Regions from separate parts of the Streptomyces arenae genome, predicted to be linked through region 1. Evidence: predicted binding sites of a transcription regulator. Region 1 holds the regulator's gene; the other holds the start of a gene.
The links. The regulator HspR, encoded in region 1, represses chaperone genes until heat shock. The targets are predictions, from matches to a motif close to TTGAGNNNNNNNNNCTCAA.
Positions count from the first base shown of each region.

Region 1 (3,346 bases):
GCGGTCGCCGAACCGCAGCCGGGGGCGACACCGGCGAAGGCCGAGGGGTCCGAAGAGGCTCCCGCGGCCGGGGACGAGAAGGACAACGGCCCTGAGGAGGGCTGACGAAATAAGGACCGAGCGGAAGGAGGGGCGTCGGGGATGAGCACCAAGGACTTCATCGAGAAGGACTACTACAAGGTCCTCGGCGTCCCCAAGGACGCCACCGAGGCCGAGATCAAGAAGGCGTACCGGAAGCTCGCCCGCGAGTTCCACCCGGACGCCAACAAGGGCAACGTCAAGGCCGAGGAGCGCTTCAAGGAGATCTCCGAGGCGAACGACATACTCGGCGACCCCAAGAAGCGCAAGGAGTACGACGAGGCGCGCGCCCTCTTCGGCAACGGCGGCTTCCGCCCCGGGCCGGGCGCGGGCGGCGGCAACTTCAACTTCGACCTGGGCGACCTCTTCGGAGGCGGCGCCCAGGCCGGGGGCGGCGGCTTCGGCGGCGGCGGCTTCAGTGACGTCCTGGGGGGCCTGTTCAACCGGGGCGGGGGCGCGGGCCAGCGCACCCAGCCCAGGCGCGGCCAGGACATCGAGTCCGAGGTCACGCTCAGCTTCACGGAGGCCATCGAGGGCGCCACGGTCCCGCTGCGGATGTCCTCGCAGGCCCCCTGCAAGGCCTGTTCGGGCACCGGCGACGCGAACGGCACCCCGCGTGTGTGCCCGACCTGCGTCGGCACCGGCCAGGTGGCGCGGGGATCCGGCGGCGGCTTCTCGCTGACCGACCCCTGCCCGGACTGCAAGGGCCGCGGCCTGATCGCGGAGAACCCCTGCCCCGACTGCAAGGGCAGCGGGCGCGCCAAGTCGTCCCGGACCATGCAGGTCCGCATCCCCGCCGGGGTGACCGACGGCCAGCGCATCCGGCTGCGGGGCAAGGGCGCACCGGGTGAACGCGGCGGCCCCGCGGGCGACCTGTACGTCATGGTGCACGTCGACACCCACCCGGTGTTCGGCCGCAAGGAGGACAACCTCACGGTGACCGTCCCGGTGACCTTCACCGAGGCGGCGCTCGGCGGCGAGGTCAGGGTCCCGACCCTGGGCGGACCGCCGGTCACCCTGAAGCTGCCCCCGGGCACGCCCAACGGCCGCACCATGCGCGCCCGCGGCAAGGGCGCGGTCCGCAAGGACGGCACCCGCGGCGACCTCCTGGTCACCGTCGAGGTGAGTGTCCCGAAGGACCTGTCGGGGAATGCTCGTGACGCACTGGAGGCGTATCGCGAGGCGACCGCGGGCGAGGACCCGCGGGCCGAGCTGTTCGAGGCCGCGAAGGGAGCATGACAGAGATGGACGGCCGTCGGCGCAACCCTTATGAACTGACCGAGGAAACCCCGGTCTACGTCATCTCGGTGGCTGCCCAGCTCTCCGGACTGCACCCGCAGACGCTGCGCCAGTACGACCGCCTCGGCCTGGTCTCCCCGGACCGCACGGCCGGGCGGGGCCGGCGCTACTCGGCCCGCGACATCGAACTGCTCCGCCAGGTGCAGGCGTTGTCCCAGGACGAGGGCATCAACCTGGCCGGCATCAAGCGCATCATCGAACTGGAGAACCAGGTCGTCGCGCTCCAGCAGCGCGTCGCCGAGCTCCAGGCGGCGGTCGACGGCGCGGCGGCCGCGATGCAGCAGCGGGAAGCCGCGGTGCACGCCTCGTACCGCCGCGACCTGGTGCCGTACCAGGAAGTGCAGCAGACCAGCGCGCTGGTGGTGTGGCGGCCCAAGAAGGCCAAGGACTGACCTGCGCGCGTACGAGCGGGGCCCGGAGGATCCTCCGGGCCCCTTCGTGTGTCACCGGCCGGCGAGCCGGTGTGTCACCGGCCCACGAAGAAGTCCAGCGACGAACTCTGTTCGCCCTGCCGCCCGTAGGCGTCCACGGCGTACACGGTCACCGTGCACGGTCCGTTGTACGGAGGCGTCCAGGAGAGGTTCCCGGTGGTGGACAGCAGGGTGCCGCTGACCCCGCAGGCACCGGCGACCTCCCAGGAGTACCCCTGGAGTCCGCGGTCCTCGTCGCCCGCGCCGGGCGCGGCCGTCACCCTGACCGGGGAGCGCGCCGGGATCCCCTCGCTGACCAGGGTGAGCTTCGGGGCGGCCGGGCCGGTCGCGGTGGCCGGGGAGAGCCGGTCGACGGTCGACTCCGCCGAGGGCGCCGACTCGGCGCCGTCCCCGTCCACGGCGGCGACGTAGTAGTACGCCTTGTGCCGCGGGGCCGAGGTGTCCTCGTAGGACGCGCCGGAGCTGCTCCCCAGCAGGGTCCAGGCGCCGTTGAAGACGGTCCGGCGGTACACGTGGTAACCGCTGACGGCCGGGTCCCCGGACGGGGTCCAGCTCAGGCCGGTGGCGGCGTCCGCGGGGGTGGCCGTGAGGCCGGCCGGGGCGGCCACGGCGGACGCCGCCGGGCGGGTGGCCGTCACGTGCGCCGAGACCGCGGAGACGTTCCCGGTGGTGTCGACGGCCTGGACGGTGTACGTGTAGGGCGTACCGGCGTCCGCGGTGGCGTCGGTGAAGCCCGGCAGGCCCAGGAACTCGGGCCCGTCCGGGTCGGGCTCGCCGCCCCGCGAGGCCCACAGCTCGTAGTGGTCGAGGTCCTGTGCCGAAGAGGCCTGCCAGGTCACGACGTTGCCCGCGGTGCTCGCGCGGACGGTCACCCCGGTGACCCGCTCCGGAGCGGTGCGGTCGGCCGTGGTGACCTTCTGGTCGGCCGTGCCCGCCGACACGTTGCCCGCCCTGTCGTAGGCGCGCACCTCGTAGTAGTAGACCTTCCCGTCCACGGGCAGCGAGCTGTCGGTGTACGACGTGGCGCCGGTGGCCGCCAGCGGTGTGCCGCCGAACGAGGTGCCCTGCGGGCGGCGGTAGACGCGGTAGCCGGAGAGGTCCATCTCCTTGTTCTTCGACCAGGTGAGCCGGGCCCTGCCGGTGGCGGCGTCGTACGACACCGTGGCGCCCGCCGGGGTGAGGGGCCTGACCTTGTCGACGCTCGCCGAAGTACGGGGCGTGTAGGCGAACTTGACCTTCGCGGCGCCGGTCCAGTTGACGTAGTCGACGCGAATCGTGTGCTTGCCGGACGGGACGGTCACGTTGACGGTCCTGCTCACCGTCCTGCTGGTGTTCTTCCACAGGTCGACACGGCGGGTGCCGTCGACGTAGACCCGGATGCCGTCGAGGCCGGAGGCGGCGAGCGCGAAGGGGCCGCCGGAGCCGAAGTCACGGGTGACGGTCCAGCGGACGCCGAAATTGTCCTTCGGGAGGCCGGAGGCGGGGGCCCCGCTCCAGCTCTGGTCGATCGCGCTGTCGCAGTCGGTCTTCTTCGGGGT
Region 1 covers NZ_JAKQYH010000068.1:145,575-148,920, forward strand. Annotated here, with positions in the region: gene grpE (nucleotide exchange factor GrpE) at 1-105, shown strand, start outside; gene dnaJ (molecular chaperone DnaJ) at 142-1,317, shown strand; gene MB828_RS31600 (heat shock protein transcriptional repressor HspR) at 1,323-1,769, shown strand; gene MB828_RS31605 (fibronectin type III domain-containing protein) at 1,844-3,346, opposite strand, start outside.

Region 2 (3,346 bases), on a different contig from region 1:
GCACGATGGACGACGAGGAGTGGCGGTTCGTCCTCGCCCACGAGATGCTGCACGCCGCCCTGCGCCACGGCGACCGCCAGGGCGGCCGCGACCCGTACCTCTTCAACGTCGCCTGCGACTACGTCATCAACGGCTGGCTGGCCGAGATGCAGGTCGGCACCATGCCCGAGGGGCTGCTGTACGACCCCGCGCTCAAGGACCTCTCGGCGGAGGAGGTGTACGACCGGATCGCCGGCGACCTGCGGCGGCTGCGCCGGCTGGCCACCCTGCGCGGCAAGGGGCGCGGCGACGTGCTGGGCGCGCCCCTCGGGCCGCCCGGCCCCGGTGTCGACCTCGACGAGTTCTACCGCCGGGGCCTCGGCCAGGGCCTCGACCTGCACCGGGCGCAGGGCCGCGGCCTCCTGCCCGGCGGCCTGGTCGAGGAGATCCGCGCGCTCAGCCACCCGCCGCTGCCCTGGGACGCCCGACTCGCCCGCTGGTTCGACGAGTTCGTGCCACGGCCGGTGCCCGTACGGTCGTACGCCCGGCCCTCGCGCCGGCAGTCGTCCACCCCCGACATCCCGCGCGCCGGCCGGTACTTCCCGCCTGAGGAGGTGGCCCGCTGCACCTTCGGCGTGGTCCTCGACACCTCCGGTTCCATGGACCGCACCCTGCTCGGCAAGGCCCTCGGCGCTATCGCCTCCTACGCCGAGTCCCGTGACGTCCCGGCCGCCCGGGTCGTCTTCTGCGACGTGGTGCCCCATGACGCCGGGTACCTCCCGGTCACCGAGATCGCGGGCCGGGTCCGGGTGCACGGGCGCGGCGGCACCGTCCTCCAGCCCGGCATCGACCTGCTGCACCGCGCCGAGGACTTCCCTCCCACCGCCCCGGTCCTCGTCATCACCGACGGCTGGTGCGACGTGCTGCGGGTCCGCCGCGAGCACGCCTACCTGATCCCGCAGGGCGCCCGCCTGCCCTTCGATGCAAGGGGGCCGGTCTTCCGCGTGCGCTGAGCCGGGATGTGATCGGATGGGGTCCCCGAAACCGGTCCACCCCCGAAAGGAACAACCGTGGCTACCACGCGTACCGCACACACCGTCTGGGAAGGCAGCCTCACCGAGGGCAGCGGTGTCATCACCTTCGACTCCTCCAACATCGGCGAGCAGCCGGTGACGTGGGCCGCCCGCTCGCAGGAGGCGAACGGGAAGACCAGCCCGGAGGAGCTGATCGCGGCCGCCCACTCCAGCTGCTTCTCCATGGCCCTGTCGCACGCCCTGACCGGTGCCGGCACCCCGCCCACCAAGCTGGTCACCAACGCCGACGTCACCTTCCAGCCGGGCACCGGCATCACCGGCATCCACCTGACCGTGGAGGGCACCGTCCCCGGGCTCGACGCGGACGGCTTCACCGCCGCCGCCGAGGACGCCAAGAAGAACTGCCCGGTCAGCCAGGCCCTCGCCGGCACCACGATCACCCTGGACGCGAAGCTCGCCTGATCTCCGCCTCCCCTGGATGCCGCGTCCCGCTCCGGGGCGCGGCATCCGTGTTCCCGGGGTACCCGGCATTGACAACGGCCCGCTCAAGTTTTGTGCTGGAGTCGGGGAAGCGCCCGGTTGGAAGGGGACGGACATGGCACGTGCGGTCGGGATCGACCTCGGTACGACGAACTCGGTGGTGGCCCTGCTGGAGGGCGGTGAACCCACCGTCGTCGCCAACGCCGAGGGGGCGCGCACCACCCCGTCGGTCGTGGCCTTCGCGAAGAACGGCGAGGTGCTGGTCGGCGAGGTGGCCAAGCGGCAGGCGGTGACCAACGTGGACCGCACCGCGCGCTCGGTGAAGCGGCACATGGGCGCCGCGGACTGGCGGTTCCCGGAGAGCGGGTCCGTGGACGGCACCCGCTACCGGGCCCAGGAGCTGTCCGCGCGGGTGCTCCAGAAGCTCAAGCGGGACACCGAGGCCTACCTCGGCGAGGACGTCACCGACGCGGTGATCACCGTACCCGCCTACTTCGACGACTCGCAGCGGCAGGCCACCAAGGAGGCCGGGGAGATCGCCGGCCTGAAGGTGCTCAGGATCATCAACGAGCCGACCGCCGCCGCGCTCGCCTACGGCCTCGACCGCGGCGAGGAGCAGACCGTCCTCGTCTTCGACCTCGGGGGCGGCACGTTCGACGTGTCGCTCCTGGAGATCGGCGACGGCGTGATCGAGGTCAAGGCCACCAACGGCGACACGCACCTCGGCGGCGACGACTGGGACCAGCGGGTCGTCGAGCATCTCGTGAAGCGGTTCAAGGGGCAGCAGGGCATCGACCTCGGCAACGACAAGATGGCGTTGCAGCGGCTTCGGGAGGCCGCCGAGAAGGCGAAGATCGAGCTGTCGTCGGCCACCGAGACCTCGATCAACCTGCCGTACGTCACCGCGTCCGAGCAGGGCCCGCTGCACCTGGAGGAGAAGCTCACGCGAGCCCAGTTCCAGGAGCTGACGGCCGACCTGCTTGACCGCTGCAAGAAGCCGTTCCACCAGGCCGTGAAGGACGCGGGCGTGCAGCTGTCCGCGATCGACCACGTCATCCTGGTCGGCGGCTCGACCCGGATGCCCGCCGTCACCGACCTGGTCAAGGAACTCACCGGCAAGGATCCGCACAAGGGCGTCAACCCCGACGAGGTCGTCGCGGTCGGGGCGGCCCTCCAGGCGGGCGTCATCCGCGGTGACGTGAAGGACGTCCTGCTGCTCGACGTCACCCCGCTGTCCCTGGGCATCGAGACCAAGGGCGGCATCATGACCAGGCTCATCGAGCGCAACACGACGATTCCGACGCGCCGTTCGGAGATCTTCACCACCGCCGCCGACAACCAGCCCTCCGTCGGCATCCAGGTCTACCAGGGTGAGCGGGAGATCGCCGCGTACAACAAGAAGCTGGGCGTCTTCGACCTCACGGGTCTGCCACCGGCGCCGCGGGGTGTGCCGCAGATCGAGGTGGCGTTCGACATCGACGCGAACGGGATCATGCACGTCTCGGCGAAGGACCTGGCCACCGGGCGCGAGCAGAAGATGACGGTGACCGGCGGATCGGCCCTTCCCAAGGACGACATCGACCGGATGATGCGGGAGGCCGAGCAGTACGCCGAGGAGGACCGCGGCCGCCGGGAGGCGGCGGAGACCCGGAACCAGGCGGAGCAACTCGTCTACCAGACCGAGAACTTCCTGCGGGAGAACGCGGAACGGGTGCCGGCCGACACGAAGGCCGACGTGGAGGCCGCGATCACCGAGCTGAAGGCACTGCTGGAGCGGGACGCCGGCACGGCGGAGCTGAGGCAGGGCGTGGAGAAGCTGGCGACGGTCAGCCAGCGGGTGGGGCAGGCCATGT
Region 2 covers NZ_JAKQYH010000002.1:356,421-359,766, reverse strand. Annotated here, with positions in the region: gene MB828_RS01540 (vWA domain-containing protein) at 1-992, shown strand, start outside; gene MB828_RS01535 (OsmC family protein) at 1,050-1,475, shown strand; gene dnaK (molecular chaperone DnaK) at 1,609-3,346, shown strand, end outside.
Region 2: dnaK (molecular chaperone DnaK) is a predicted target of HspR. The motif match lies at 1,544-1,562, and genes of this name have one in related genera.